DNA from 3 places in the Rubrivivax sp. JA1026 genome. Region 3 is predicted to be linked to each of the others. Evidence: riboswitches for the same ligand, from Rfam matches in the RefSeq annotation. Region 3 holds a riboswitch; each other region holds the start of a gene.
The links. Region 3 has a riboswitch for cobalamin ahead of G5B56_RS02880 (TonB-dependent receptor domain-containing protein). Riboswitches for the same ligand answer to the same signal wherever they lie in the genome.

Region 1 (4,657 bases), on a different contig from region 3:
GGCTCGAGGTCCTCGTCGGTCGCGTTCAGCAGCCGGCTCTCCAGCGTCCAGCCCTTGGCGAAGCGCCAGCCGGCCTTCAGGTCCAGCGTGGTCTCGGCGCCGAGTTCGCGGCTGTCGGGCCGGGCGCCGACGTGCAGCACGCTGGCCCCGGCGTTCCAAACGCCGTGGCGCCAGTCGAGGCCCAGCGTCTCCTGGTGCGCCGCACGGCGCGTCAGGCGGGCGCCGGTGTCCTCGTTCTTGGCGTCGAGGAAGTCGACCTGGGCGCGCAGCGACCAGTCGCCCAGCGCCTTGGCGCCCGACAGCGTCGCGCCCTGCAGACGGGCGCGGGAAGTGTTGGCGACGCAGCCCAAAGCGTAGAGGGGGTCGTCAGGACACAGGCTGCCCTTGGCCGGCCCGATCAGGTTCTTCAGCCGGTTGCGGAAGACCGTCAGGGCGGCGCGGTCGCCATCGGCGGCCCACTCGACGCCGAACTCGACGCTGCGCCCGCGTTCCGGCTTGATGCCCGGCACGCCGTAGCCGGGGTACAGCAGGTCGTTGAACGACGGCGCGCGGAAGCTGTTGCCGGCCAGCGCACGCAAGCGCCAGGCGGGCGTCAGCGCGAAGCTGCCGCCCAGGCGGCCGGTGGTTTGGGCGCCATAGTCTGAGCTGTCGTCACGGCGCAGGTCGGCCTGCCACGAGTAACGGCCGGCGCTGCCCGTCCAGGACAGCACGGCACTGTCGGTGTCGCGATCACCGCGGTAGCTGTCGGTCTTGGCGTCTTCTTCCAGACGCTCGACGGCGGCGACGATCTGGCCGGCGACGCCGGTCTCCCAAGCCAACTGCGCGAGCGCGTGGTCACGCGTGGTGCGGTAACGGTAGACCACCGCCTCGCCGCTGCGCGACTCGTCGACCGCGCGGTCGACCCGCAGTGTCGCAACCAGGCCCGGCGCGAGCGTGCCGCGCCAGTCGAGCGCGGTGGCGTCGACGTCGAGCTGGTCGCGGAAGTCCGGCGTGTTGTCGGGGGCGTAGTTCGGCGGCGCGTACTCGGTGCTGTCGATCTGGGTTTCCAGCCGGCTGCGCAGCAGCGACAGGCCGATGCGGTGGCCCGGCGCCGGCGTGAAGCCGATGCGTGCCTGGCCGCTGTCGCGCGTGTAGCCGTCGTCGTCGGCGTTGTAGTTGCCGTACGGATCGCCGGGGCGCAGCGCGCTGTCGCCGTCGTCGTGCTGCCGGGCCAGCGACGCGGCGAAATCCCAGGCGCCGAAGCTGCCGCTGGCACCGGCCGACAGCTCGCGTGCGCCGCGGCCGCCGAACGCGGCGGCGGCGTCGAAACGCAGGCCGGCGTCGGCGCGGCGCGTGACGATGTTGATGACCCCCCCGACGGCGTCGGCGCCGTAGAGGCTGGAGCCGGGGCCGCGCAGCACTTCGACACGCTCGATCTGCGCCAGCGGCAGCGCCTGCACCGACGGGTCGGCCAGCGTCGCCGAGCCGATGCGCACGCCATCGACCAGCACGACGGTCTGGCTGCCCGAGGCGCCGCGGATCATCACCGAGGTGGCGCCGCCGGGGCCGCCGCTGCGCGACAGCTGCACGCCGGCCTGCTCGCGCAGCAGGTCGGCCAGCGACGTGGCGCCCGAGGCACGCAGCGTGTCGCCGTCGATCACGACGACGTCGGCGGCCAGCCGCGAGACGGCCAGCGGCTCGCGCGAGCCGGTGACGACGATGGTTTCGGAGGATTGCGCCGCCGCAGTGGCGGCGACGAACGAACAGGCGACCGCGACGACGGTGCGGCGGTCGAAACAGGACATGGACAAGCGGGCCTCCAGCCGCACACCCCGTGCGGACCAGCGATGAGTCAAGCCGCCGTCCTGGAACGCGGCACGCCCGATGTCACCCGAGCCGGCGGACGTCAAGACGGACTCCGGGCCGCGGGGGTTCGTGCGCGCCGCCCACCGCGACGCCGGCATCCCTGGCATCGGGCCGGTATCCGGGCTCGCGAGTGCCGGTCCGACGGTTTGACCGTGGACCGAAGCCGTCAGCGCCTTCCCAGTCCTCGCTGGACCAGTGGCTGCATTGCTGACCGCACCTCGCCGACCGTTGCGGGGGCAGCGCCGGAATTGCCGCGCGTCATCGTGGACGCGCCGCGCACCGGCTTCCCGTTCAACCCTCCGACACCTGCCGTGCAAGAGGGCACCTGATGCAAGCGGCGCGAAGTCTAGCACCGCCGGGGGGCGCGGCGACACGCCCGAGCGGCGCGCCGGCGCACCGGGGAGCGGCAGGGGGCGCCGCCTATAATCACGCTTTACCACCTGGGCACAGCGACTTGCGCATGTGCCCCACGCGACATGACCAAGTTCGTCTTCGTCACCGGCGGCGTGGTGTCCTCCCTCGGCAAGGGGATCGCGGCAGCCTCGCTGGCGGCGATCCTCGAGTCGCGAGGTCTGAAGGTCACCCTGATCAAGCTGGATCCGTACCTCAACGTCGACCCGGGCACGATGAGCCCGTTCCAGCACGGCGAGGTGTTCGTCACCGATGACGGCGCCGAGACCGACCTCGACCTCGGCCACTACGAGCGTTTCATCACCACGCGGATGAAGCGCACGAACAACTTCACGACCGGCCAGATCTACAAGAGCGTGCTCGAGAAGGAGCGCCGCGGCGACTATCTCGGCAAGACGGTGCAGGTGATCCCGCACGTCACCAACGAGATCCAGGACTACGTGCGCCGCGGGGCCGTCGACGTCGACGTCGCGATTGTCGAGATCGGCGGCACGGTCGGCGACATCGAGTCGCTGCCCTTCCTGGAGGCCGTGCGCCAGCTGAGCCTGAAGCTCGGCCCGGCGAACACCGCCTTCGTGCACCTGACCTACGTGCCGTGGATCGCCGCCGCCGGCGAGCTGAAGACCAAGCCGACGCAGCACACGGTGCAGAAGCTGCGCGAGATCGGCATCCAGCCCGACGCGCTGCTGTGCCGCGCCGACCGCCGCATCCCCGACGACGAGCGCGAGAAGATCAGCCTGTTCACGAACGTGCCTCAGCACGGCGTGATCTCGATGCCCGACGTCGACACGATCTACAAGGTGCCGCGCGTGCTGCACGAGCAGGGCCTGGACGAGCTGATCTGCATGAAGCTGCAGCTGCTGACCAAGCCCGCCGACCTGCGCCGCTGGGACACGCTGGTGCAGGAGGTCGAGCACCCGCAGAACCGCGTGACGATCGCGATGTGCGGCAAGTACACCGACCTGTCGGACTCGTACAAGTCGCTCAACGAGGCGCTGCGCCACGCCGGCATCCACAACCACGCCAAGGTCGACATCGAGTACGTCGACGCCGAGACGCTGGACGAGCACAACGTCGCGCAGCTGGCGCAGTACGACGCGATCCTCGTGCCCGGCGGCTTCGGCCAGCGCGGCGTCGAGGGCAAGATCCTGGCCGCCAAGTTCGCCCGCGAGCACCGCCTGCCCTACCTCGGCATCTGCCTGGGCATGCAGGTCGCGACGATCGAGTACGCGCGCCACGTCGCCGGCCTGGAGAACGCCAACAGCACCGAGTTCGCGCCGCAGACGCCGCACCCGGTGATCGCGCTGATCGAGGAATGGCAGGACCGCGACGGCTCGATCCAGAAGCGCAGCGCCAGCTCCGACCTCGGCGGCACGATGCGCCTGGGCGCGCAGAGCTCGGACGTCAAGCCCGGCACGCTGGCCTACCAGATCTACGGCCCGGTCGTCACCGAGCGCCACCGCCACCGCTACGAGGCCAACGTCAACTACCTCGACCGGCTGCAGGCCGCCGGCCTCGTCATCAGCGCGCTGACGCAGCGCGAGCAGCTGACCGAGATCGTCGAGCTGCCGCAGGACCGCCACCCGTGGTTCATGGGCGTGCAGTTCCACCCCGAGTTCAAGAGCACGCCCTGGGGCGGGCACCCGCTGTTCTCCAGCTACGTCAAGGCGGCGCTGGACCACCAGGCGCGGCGCGGCGAAGGCGTCGCGCAAAAGGCAGTCGCATGAAGCTCTGCGGTTTCGAGGTCGGCATCGACCGGCCCTTCTTCCTGATCTCCGGCCCCTGCGTCGTCGAGAGCGAGCAGCTCCAGATGGACGTCGCCGGGCGCCTGAAGGAGATCACCTCGGCGCTGGGCATCCCGTTCATCTTCAAGTCCAGCTACGACAAGGCCAACCGCTCCAGCGGCAGCTCCTTCCGCGGCCCGGGCATGGAACGCGGGCTGGAGATCCTGGCCAAGGTGCGCCGCGAACTCGGCGTGCCGGTGCTGACCGACGTGCACACCGAAGCCGAGGTGCCGCAGGTCGCCGCCGTCGTCGACATGCTGCAGACGCCGGCCTTCCTCTGCCGCCAGACCGATTTCATCCGCGCCGTCGCCCAGTGCGGCAAGCCGGTGAACATCAAGAAGGGCCAGTTCCTCGCCCCGCACGACATGAAGAACGTCGTCGACAAGGCCCGCGCCGCGGCGCGCGAGAAGGGCCTGGCCGAGGACCTGTTCACGGTCTGCGAACGCGGCGCGAGCTTCGGCTACAACAACCTCGTCTCGGACATGCGCAGCCTGGCGATCATGCGCGAGACCGGCGCGCCGGTGGTCTTCGACGCCACGCACAGCGTGCAGCTGCCCGGCGGCCAGGGCACCAGCTCGGGCGGCCAGCGCGAGTTCGTGCCGGTGCTCTCGCGCGCG
Region 2 (4,657 bases), on a different contig from region 3:
GTAGTGGGCGTAACCCGACCAGGCCGCCGACAGCCGCGCGCGCAGCAGCGTCTCCAGCCCGCGCACGCGCGAGCTGGCATTGGTGAAGATGAAGCTGTCGGGCCCGGTGCGAAACGATCGCTGGCCGTCGGTCTTGTCGGCCTGGAACAGCGCCACCTGGTAGCTCCAGCGGTCGTCGAGCGCGCGGCCCTTGGCGCCGATCTCGAGGCTGCGCGTGACTTCCGGGCGCAGCAGCGCCGGCACGACGACACCCGAGCGCGTGTTCAGCGCCACGGCCTGCGGCCGGAAGCCTTCGGCCCAGTTGGCGAACAGCGCGTTCTCGCTCGCCGCCGAGGCCGCGTAGCGCCAGTCGGCGCCCAGCCGCGGGCTGGTGCGGCTGGCCTCCTGGCCCGCCTGCACGGCGGTGCCGCTGCGCTGCAGCGTCTGCTCGAAGCGGTCGTGGCGCAGGCCGGCGCTGAGGCTCAGCGCGCCGATGTCGATGCGGTCCTGCAGGTACAGGCTGCGCACGCGCTGGTCGAAGCGCGAGTCGGTCACCGGGCCGCGGATGCCGCGCGGATCGCTGCCGACGTTGCTGACCGGCGTGTCGTAGTCGGGGCCGCGATAGGTCGGTGCGCCGCTGAACGACGGCGAGGCCTGGTCCTGCCAGCCGGACTCGAGGTTCAGCCCGAGCTGCAGCGCGTGCCGTGTCACACCGAGTTCGGCCTTGGCGTTCAGCGTGAACTCGTGGAACAGCCCGCGGTCCTGGGTGTCGGTCTCCGACCAGCCCTTGGTGACGGCGGCCGGCGGCGGCACGATGGTGATGCCGCCCTGGAACAGGCGGTCGTAGCGCGCCATGCTGCTCAGGTGCTCGAAGCTGATCGCCGGCGTCAGCCGCACGCGGTTGCGCCAGGCCAGGCTCAGGTACTCGCCGTCGACGTGCGCGCCGGGGATGCCGTAGTTGTCCTCCGGGGCTATGCCGAACATCGGATGGCCGTCCTTCAGCGGCACGATCGAGCCGCGTTTGGCGTTCACCTGGCTGGAAAAGAGCTGCACGCTGCTGGCCCAGTCGCGGGTCATCGCCAGCTCGCCGCCGACGCTGGCCGTGGCCTGGTCGCGCGGCGTGCCGTCCTGGAAGCCGTCGACGCGGCTGTAGGCGGCGCCCACCGACAGATGGCCGCGTTCGCCGTCCCAGCGCTGGCGCAGGCCGAGGTCGCGGCGGCCGAAGCTGCCCAGCGTCGCGCGCGCGCTGCCGCCTTCGGCCTCGGGTTCGATGAACATCTGCACGACGCCGCCGATCGCGTTGCGGCCGTACAGCGCCGAAGCCGGGCCCTTGATGAACTCGATGCGTTCCAGCAGGTCGGGCGCGACCAAGGTCAGGTCGGCGTTGCCCTGCAGCAGGCGCAGCGGCACGCCGTCGATCAGCACCAGCACGTCCTGGGTGTCGCGCAGGCCGCGGGTCTCGAACCGCGTGAAGTAGTTGCCCTGGGTGCCGTGCTGCAGCCCGGGCACCGCGCGCAGTGCGTCTTCCAGCGTGCGCGCGCCGACGGCGTCCATCTCGTCGCGGCCGACGGCGTAGGTGCTGAACGGCAGATCCAGCGGGTCTTCGGCGACGCGTGTCGCGGTGACGACGCGGCGCTCGGCGGTGATCTGCACCGTCTCGACGGCCTCGCTCTGGGCCTGGGCGGCGGCCGGCAGCAGCAGCGCCAGCACGGCAGGGCGCCAGTGGCGCGACGGTGATCTTTCCTGTGGCTTCATCTTCATCGTCTCTTCTTCTGGAGGGAGGGAAACAGGGTCAGTCGCGGTGCCAGAGCAGCACCGCGCTGCGTTTGGCGCAGCCCAGGCGCAGGCCGCGGCGGCCGGGCCGCGCCGAGGCGGCGACCTGGGCCAGCACCTGCGGCCGGCGGTCGTCGCCGGGCGGCAGACGCAGGCGCTCGATGACGTGCGCCTGGGCCGCGGCAAGCGACTCGAAACACACCTCGTAGCGCCAGTCGGCGAAGTGCAGCGCCTGCGGCGCGCGTGTGGGGCCCAGTGCGGCGAGCACACGTTCGACGACCGGGCGCGTGTCGGCGCCGTGCAGTTCGGGCGTCAGCACGCCGGCCAGGCAGAACGTCGCCGGCCCGGCCTGCGCCGGCACGACCCAGGCCATGCAGCGGCGCCAGCGTGTGGCCATCGCGTCGTGGAAGGCGGCGGGTTCACGCTGCGCCGGCGGCAGGTGCGCGGCCAGCAGCGTGTCGGCGGCGACGGCGGGCTCGAGCTGCGTCCAGTCGACGGGCGACAGCTCCAGGCGGATGCCGCGCACGGCCAGCGCCGGTCGCCGCGCGAGCAGCCGGCGCTGCATCTCGGGCTGTGGTTCGACGGCGTGCCAGCGCGCGCCGGGCGCGAGCATGCGGCGGCTGAGCACGCCGCTGCCGGCACCGATGTCGAGCAGATCGGGCAGCGAGCGCGGCAGCAGCGGCAGCACGGCGCGGGCGTAACCCGAGCGCACGATGGTGTGCGCGTAGAACGCGGCTTCGGCCTCGCCCCAGGCGCAGGGCGTGGCGGCGTCGGGCCGGAGTTCCGGCGCGTTGGAAGACATGGGAATACCGGCGTACGCGCCCTGGCCGCTTCCCCGCAGCCTGGCGCCTTACGGCCTGCCGCTCGCGCGGCACGCCACCTCGTTGGCCGGTATCCGGGCTGGCGGAGACGACCCGTGTGTCCTTCCCAGGAGACGACTCCCAGTGGCTTCGACACGAGCTGGGGCCTGTGAGGCCCCGTCCGCTTACCGTTGCGGGGGCAGCTCAGGTTGGGGGCACGAGGCCCCTCCCTGATTCCCGTTGAACTGCATCCACCGGAGGGTGGGCGCGAGCACCAACGGCCGGCATCATAACCAGCGCCGCCGGCGGCCCCGCCGCGAGACCTGACCTGTATCATGCGCCGCGTTGGTGCTCGCCGAGGCTCTCCGCCGAGGCAGTTCAACGGGAATCAGGAAGGGCGAGGCCGTCACGGCGCGAGCCCCAACCTGAGCTGCCCCCGCAACGGTAAGCGGACGGAAAGACGGCTTCGTGCCGGCTCTTCCGGCCCGTGACACGGCCACTGGGACGGCGGCGCGCCAGCGTCGCCACCGGGAAGGCGTCACGGACAGGTCCGCCAGCCCGGATACCGGCCAACGAGGTGGCGTGCCCGCGCGAGCGGCGCGCCGTGTAGCGCCAGCCGCGGGGAAGCGGCCAGGCGCGTCGAACCCGTCTCACGTTTTCCGAGCCGTCCCTTCCCAGCGCGTGCCGTGTCGCCGCGCCCGAGCCGTCGTGCGGCGGCGGGCCGCCGTCGTCGCGCCGTCTCGACCCAGGAGCACCCGATGCACATCGAACCCGGCGTCCTCGCCCAGACCAAGATCCTCGCCGCCAACGTCGCCGCCGGCGGCGTGCTGCTGGCGCACCTGCCGGCACTCGCCAAGCGCCCGGCGCTGTGGCTGCGCACGGCGCTCGCGGCGGTGTTCTTCTCGCTGTTCATGCAGTCCTTCCACATGGCCGTCGGCCCGTCGGAGCTGCACTTCATCGGCGCGATGCCGATCTACCTGCTGCTGGGCTATCTGCCGACGCTGTTCGGCTTCGCGCTCGGCCTGCTGCTGCAAGGCCTGCTGTTCGAGCCGCAGGATCTGGTGCACCTGGCGGTGAACACGCTGTCGCTGGTCGTGCCGCTCACCGCGGTTCACTTCGGCATCGGCCGCCGCCTGTCGGCCGCGCAGGTCAGCGAGGCGCGTGTCGCCACCGTGCTGCGCCTGGACGCGGCCTACTACGCCGGCGTCACGGCGATGGTCGGCTTCTGGCTGGCCATCGGCCAGGAAGCGACGCCGCTGGCCGACTGGGCGCGTTTCGCTTCGTCCTACCTCGTGCTGGTGGCGCTGGAGCCGGTGTTCACGCTGCTGATCGTGCGCGCCGTGCGCCGCTGGCGCGAAGCCGGCTGGGCGCGCGCCTGCCTGGACGAGCGGCTCACCGCCGCCGCCTGACGGGCCGCCGCCATGCAGATCGAAACGCCCCCGTTCGATCGCGACAAACCGCGCCCTCAGGGCGAACGCCGGGGGCTGGTGATCGTGCACACCGGGCCGGGCAAGGGCAAAAGCACCGCCGCCTTCGGCCTGGCGCTGCGCGCCCACGGCCGCGGCAAGGCGGTGAAGGTCTACCAGTTCATGAAGGTGCCCTCGGCACGGTTCGGCGAGCACCGGCTGTTCGAGCAGCTGGGCATCCCGATCGAAGGCCTGGGCGACGGCTTCAGCTGGAAGAGCCGCGACCTCGGCCACTCCGCCGAGCTGGCGCTGGCCGGCTGGCAGCGTGTGCGCGACACGGTGCTGTCGGGCGCGCACTTTCTCGTCGTGCTCGACGAGGTGATGGCGCCGCTGCGCTACGGCTGGATCCCGCTGGACGAGTTGCTGGCCTGCCTGCGCGCGCGCCCGCCGCAGGTCCACGTGCTGCTGACCGGGCGCGGCGCGCCGCCGGAGCTGATCGAGGCCGCCGACACGGTCACCGAGATGACGAAGCTGAAACACCACTACGACGCCGGCGTGCCCGCGCAGCGCGGCATCGAGGACTGAGAACCCATGCACAAGATTCCCGCGACCATCGTCACCGGCTTCCTCGGCGCCGGCAAGACGACGCTGCTGCGCCACCTGCTGACGAACGCCGGCGGCCGCCGCATCGCCGTCATC
Region 3 (4,657 bases):
GCGCCGCGCAGTCGGCTTCGCCGTTGATCCACAGGTCCAGCGTGTCGACGCTGGCGCCGCTGGCCAGCGCCAGCCATTGGGGATCGAGGAAGTCGGGACCGCACTTGAAGGCCCGCACGCGCGCGCCGCGGCGCGCGTGCAGCCGCGCCAGCGCGCAGGCGACGGTGGTCTTGCCCTGGCCGGAGGCCGGGGCGGCGACGAGCACGACGGCGGCCATCGTCCCGGTCCCCGCGCTCAGACCGCCCAGCGCAGCACGACGAGCGCGCTGCGGCCGGCGACGTTGTAGCTGCGCGCGAGCGCGTAGTCCTTGTCGCCCGCGTTGTCGAGGCGCGCCTGCAGCGTCAGGCCCTTGCCGAGCTTGGTCTCGGCGCTCAGGTTGACGAGGCCGTAGCCGCCCAGGCGCCGGGTGTTGGCGGCGTCGTCCCAGCGTTCGCCGGCGGCCTGGACCTCGGCGCCGAGGCGCCAGCCGGCGAGCACGGTGTCCGCGCCCAGCGTCGCCAGGCGGCGCGCACGGCGGGCGATCAGCTTGTCGGTGGCCTCGTTCCTCGGGTCGTGGAAGTCCGCCGAGGCGCGCAGCGCGACGGCACCGACGCGCGTGCGGCCGGACAGCGTCAGCCCCTCGTAGCTCGCCTGGCCGACGTTCTCGTAGCAGCCGAAGCTCGAGGCGCAGGGGCCGGCGGCGCCGAAGACGATCAGGTCCTCGACCTTGTTGCGCCAGGCGACGAGGCCGATCTCGTGCTCGCCGGCGCTGCGGCGCAGGCCGATCTCGAGGTTGCGGCCGCTCTCGGGCACCAGGTTCGGGACGCCGTAGTCGCTGAAGCGCTGGTACAGCGTCGGCGCGCGGAACGAGGTCGCGGCCGACGCCGTCAGGCGCCAGGCCGGCGCGAAGCGCCAGCCCCAGGCCAGGCTGCCGGTGCCCTTGCCGCCGAACTCGCTGTCGTCGTCGTGGCGGGCGTGGGCCTGCAGCGAATGCACGCCGAACTCGCCGCGCCAGCCCAGCGCGACGCCGTCCTGCGAACGTTCGTCCTGCAGCCGCACGGCCGTGGCCGAGGCCAGGTTGTCCAGGCGGTCCTCGCGCCGCTCCAGCGTCAGCGAGACCCGCTGGCCGGGCCGCAACTGCTGCTCGTGCTGCAGCGTCAGGTCGCGCAAGCGCGTGCGCGTCTGGTAGATGCTCGGCTCGGTCTCGTAGAGGCTGCGCGACTCGGACAGCCGGGCGCTGCTCAGCGCCTGCTCGTTCCACTGGCCGCGCCAGGACAGCGCGGCGGTGCGCAGTTCGTGATGCGAGCGGTCGTCGCGCGTCGAGCTGCCGTCGTAGCGGGCGTTCAGGTGGCTGTCGGTCATCGAGGCCTCGACACGGTGCTCGGGCGCGAGCTGCCAGCCCACGCGGGCCTGCAGCGAACCGCGGCGCCAGCCGTCGGTATCGGGATTCTGGCCGTCGCGCGCATCGAAGCCGTTGCTGTCGCTCCAGCCGGCCGACAGCGCGTAGTCCAGGCGCCCGTCCGAGCCCGAGAGCCCGGCGTCGGCGAGCCGGCTGCCGCGGCTGCCCCAGCCCAGGCCGCCGCTGGCGCGCAGCGCGCCCTGGCCGCGGCGGGTGAAGACCTGCACCACGCCGCCGACGGCGTCCGAGCCGTAGACCGCGGCCGCCGGACCGCGCAGCACCTCGACGCGTTCGATGCGGTCCAGCGCGATCTGCTCCCAGGCGGCGCCGCCGGTGCTCTGCGAGTCGACGCGCACGCCGTCGACGTAGACCGCGGTGTGGCGCGTCTCGCCGCCGCGGATGTAGACGCTGGTGCTGCCGCCGGGGCCGCCGTTGCGGCTGATCTCGATGCCGGGCAGGCGGGCGAGCAGGTCGGCGACGCTGCTCGCGCCGCTGCGCTCGATCGCCGCGCGGTCGACGAGCGAGACGTCGGCCAGCGTCTGCGACAGACGCTCTTCGAGACGGCTGGCGGTGATGACGATCGGGTCTTCGCCGGCCTGGGCGAAGGCCGCCGGCGCGACGGCGGCGGCGACGGCGAGACGGGTGGCGAGAGCGCAGGCGCGCAGCGGGGCGTTCAAGCCCGGGACGGAAGTCGACATGAAAAAAGTCAGAGTCGGCGCGGCCGACCACCTCCCCGCAGCCGCCGCTGTACGGTGCCCGCGCCGCAGGCGCACGCACCCCCACGTTGGCCGGTATCCGGGCTGGCGGCGCGACCCGTGTGCCCTTCCCAGGCGCTTGACCCAGTGGATTCGACACGAGCGGAAGCCTGCGAGGGCTCCGACCGCTTACCGTTGCGGGGGCAGCTCAGGTTGGGGGCGAACCGGCGACACCGTGTCGCCCCTTCCTGATTCCCGTTGAACTGTCCCGGCAGACGCCGGGGACGAGCACCAACGGGGCGCATGATAGGCAAGGCCTCGGCAGCGCCGGGGCACGTTGCGCGATTCCTTGATGACAATCAAGCGAACGCCTCGACCGTCTTCCTTGCCTGGCGCAGAAGCACATGCGCATCGCGCACAAGCCGTGCGCCGGGACGGCCGGCAGCCGCCGCGACAATGCCGCCATGCCCACCGCGGAAGAACTCGACGCCCACCTGCGCCTGCTGCTGGCCGGCGCCTTCGTCATCGGCGCGGCTTTCGGCGCCGTCTCGCAGCGAACCCACTTCTGCACGATGGGCGCGCTGGCCGACGTCTTCGCCTTCGGCGACCGCACCCGGCTGCGGGCCTGGGTCGCCGCCGTCGCCGTCGCGGTGCTGGGCTTTCACCTGATGGTGGGCCTGGGCTGGGTGCGTGCGGCCGACAGCCTGTACGGCGGCACGCGCGTGGGCTGGCTGTCGGCGATCGTCGGTGGCGCGATGTTCGGCCTGGGCATGGTGCTGGCGTCGGGCTGCGCGGCACGCAACCTGGTGCGCCTGGGCGGCGGCAGCCTGAAGTCGCTGGTCGTCGTGCTCGTCGTCGGCGCCAGCGGCTTCGCGGCGATGAAAGGCGTCAGCGCCGTGCTGCGCGTGGCCAGCGTCGACCGCGTCGGCTTCGAGCTGCCGGCCGGCCAGGACGCGGCCGGTGCGCTGGCCGCCGCCACCGGCCTGCCGCTGCAGACGCTCGCCCCCTGGCTCGGCGCGGCGGTGGCCGCGGCGCTGCTGGCCTGGGTGCTGGCACGGCCCGAAGGCCGCGGCCGCGAGGTCGCCGGCGGCGCCGCGATCGGGGTGCTGGTGGTCGCCGCCTGGTGGCTGTCGGGCCGGCTGGGTTTCGTGCCCGAACACCCCGAGACGCTGGAGCCGGCCTTCCTGGCGACGAACTCGCGGCGCATGGAGTCGCTGAGCCTGGTCGCGCCACTGGCCTGGGGCCTGGACTGGCTGCTGTTCTTCAGCGACAGCCGCAAGACGCTGACGATCGGCATCTGCAGCGCCGCCGGCATCGTCGCCGGCTCGGCCGCGGTCGCGCTGGCCACACGCAGCTTTCGCTGGCAGGGTTTCGCCGGCACCGAGGACACGGCCGGCCATCTCGTCGGCGCGGTCCTGATGGGCACCGGCGGCGTCACCGCGCTGGGCTGCACCGTCGGGCAAGGAATCGCAGGTCTATCGACGCTTTCCGCGCATAGCGCCATCGCCGTCTCGGCTATGGTCCTCGGCGGCTTCGCAGGCTTGGCGCTGCAGCGCCGGCGCATCGAACGCTGCGGCTGAACCCACCACCCCACCACGATCGGAGGACAACGACATGAGATCGCCGATGCGACCGCTGCTGGTCGCGCTGGGCGCCGCGAGCCTGGCACTGCCGGCCGCCGCCGACCTGCGGGCCGACGAGGCGCTGGCCGCGCGCTCGGTCGCCGCCACCTGCGCCAACTGCCACGGCACCGACGGCCACTCGCGCACGGCGATCAAGTCGCTGGCGGGCCAGCCGGCCGAGCGCATCCTGCAGTCGATCGCCGACTACCGCAGCGGCGCGCAGCCGTCGACGATCATGGCGCAGATCCTGCGCGGCTACAGCGACGAGCAGCTGCGGCTGGCGGCGCACTGGTTCGCGGCGCAGCCGGCCCGGCCGGCCGACGCCCGCTAGGAGCGACACGATGCAGCAACCCGATCGTTTCGCCCTCTCGCGCCGCCGCCTGCTGGGCGCGGGGCTGGCCGGCGGCACGCTGGCGCTGGCCGGCTGCGCCGGCAACCGCGTCGTCAAGCCGACACCCGGACGTGTCGTCGTCGTCGGCGGCGGTTTCGGCGGCGCCACCGCGGCACGCTACCTGCGGCTGTGGGGCGGCGTCGACGTCACGCTGGTCGAACGCGAGGCGGCGTTCGTCTCCTGCCCGATCTCCAACCTGGTGCTCGGCGGCTGGCGCACGCTGGACGACATCACGCGCGGCTACGACGGCCTGGCCGCCGCCGGCGTCAAGCGGGTGCGCGGCGAGGCCGTGGCGATCGACCCCGAACGCCGCCTGCTGCGCCTGGCCGACGGCAGCACCCTGCCCTGGGACCGGCTGATCGTCGCGCCCGGCATCGACTTCGACACCGCCGCGATCCCCGGCCTGCAGCCGGCACTCGACGCCGGCACCGTGACGCACGCCTGGAAGGCCGGGCCGCAGACCGTCGCGCTGCGCCGCCAGCTCGAGGCCCTGCCCGACGGCGGTGTCGTCGCGATGACGATCCCGCGCGCCCCTTACCGCTGCCCGCCGGGGCCTTACGAACGCGCCGCC

Region 1: linked by a shared signal. The riboswitch ahead of G5B56_RS07030 (TonB-dependent siderophore receptor) and the one ahead of G5B56_RS02880 (TonB-dependent receptor domain-containing protein) in region 3 are both predicted to bind cobalamin.
Region 2: linked by a shared signal. The riboswitch ahead of G5B56_RS12835 (class I SAM-dependent methyltransferase) and the one ahead of G5B56_RS02880 (TonB-dependent receptor domain-containing protein) in region 3 are both predicted to bind cobalamin.

What each region holds. Positions count from the first base shown of each region.
Region 1 covers NZ_JAALCQ010000003.1:117,284-121,940, forward strand. The annotation lists gene G5B56_RS07030 (TonB-dependent siderophore receptor) at 1-1,784, opposite strand, end outside; cobalamin riboswitch at 1,937-2,189, opposite strand; gene G5B56_RS07035 (CTP synthase) at 2,322-3,983, shown strand; gene kdsA (3-deoxy-8-phosphooctulonate synthase) at 3,980-4,657, shown strand, end outside.
Region 2 covers NZ_JAALCQ010000007.1:48,487-53,143, reverse strand. The annotation lists gene G5B56_RS12840 (TonB-dependent receptor) at 1-1,740, opposite strand, end outside; gene G5B56_RS12835 (class I SAM-dependent methyltransferase) at 1,772-2,554, opposite strand; cobalamin riboswitch at 2,621-2,846, opposite strand; cobalamin riboswitch at 2,882-3,141, shown strand; gene G5B56_RS12830 (energy-coupling factor ABC transporter permease) at 3,311-3,961, shown strand; gene cobO (cob(I)yrinic acid a,c-diamide adenosyltransferase) at 3,974-4,543, shown strand; gene cobW (cobalamin biosynthesis protein CobW) at 4,550-4,657, shown strand, end outside.
Region 3 covers NZ_JAALCQ010000001.1:629,690-634,346, reverse strand. The annotation lists gene G5B56_RS02885 (cobyrinate a,c-diamide synthase) at 1-217, opposite strand, end outside; gene G5B56_RS02880 (TonB-dependent receptor domain-containing protein) at 235-2,076, opposite strand; cobalamin riboswitch at 2,147-2,384, opposite strand; gene G5B56_RS02875 (YeeE/YedE family protein) at 2,538-3,653, shown strand; gene G5B56_RS02870 (cytochrome C) at 3,700-4,026, shown strand; gene G5B56_RS02865 (NAD(P)/FAD-dependent oxidoreductase) at 4,037-4,657, shown strand, end outside.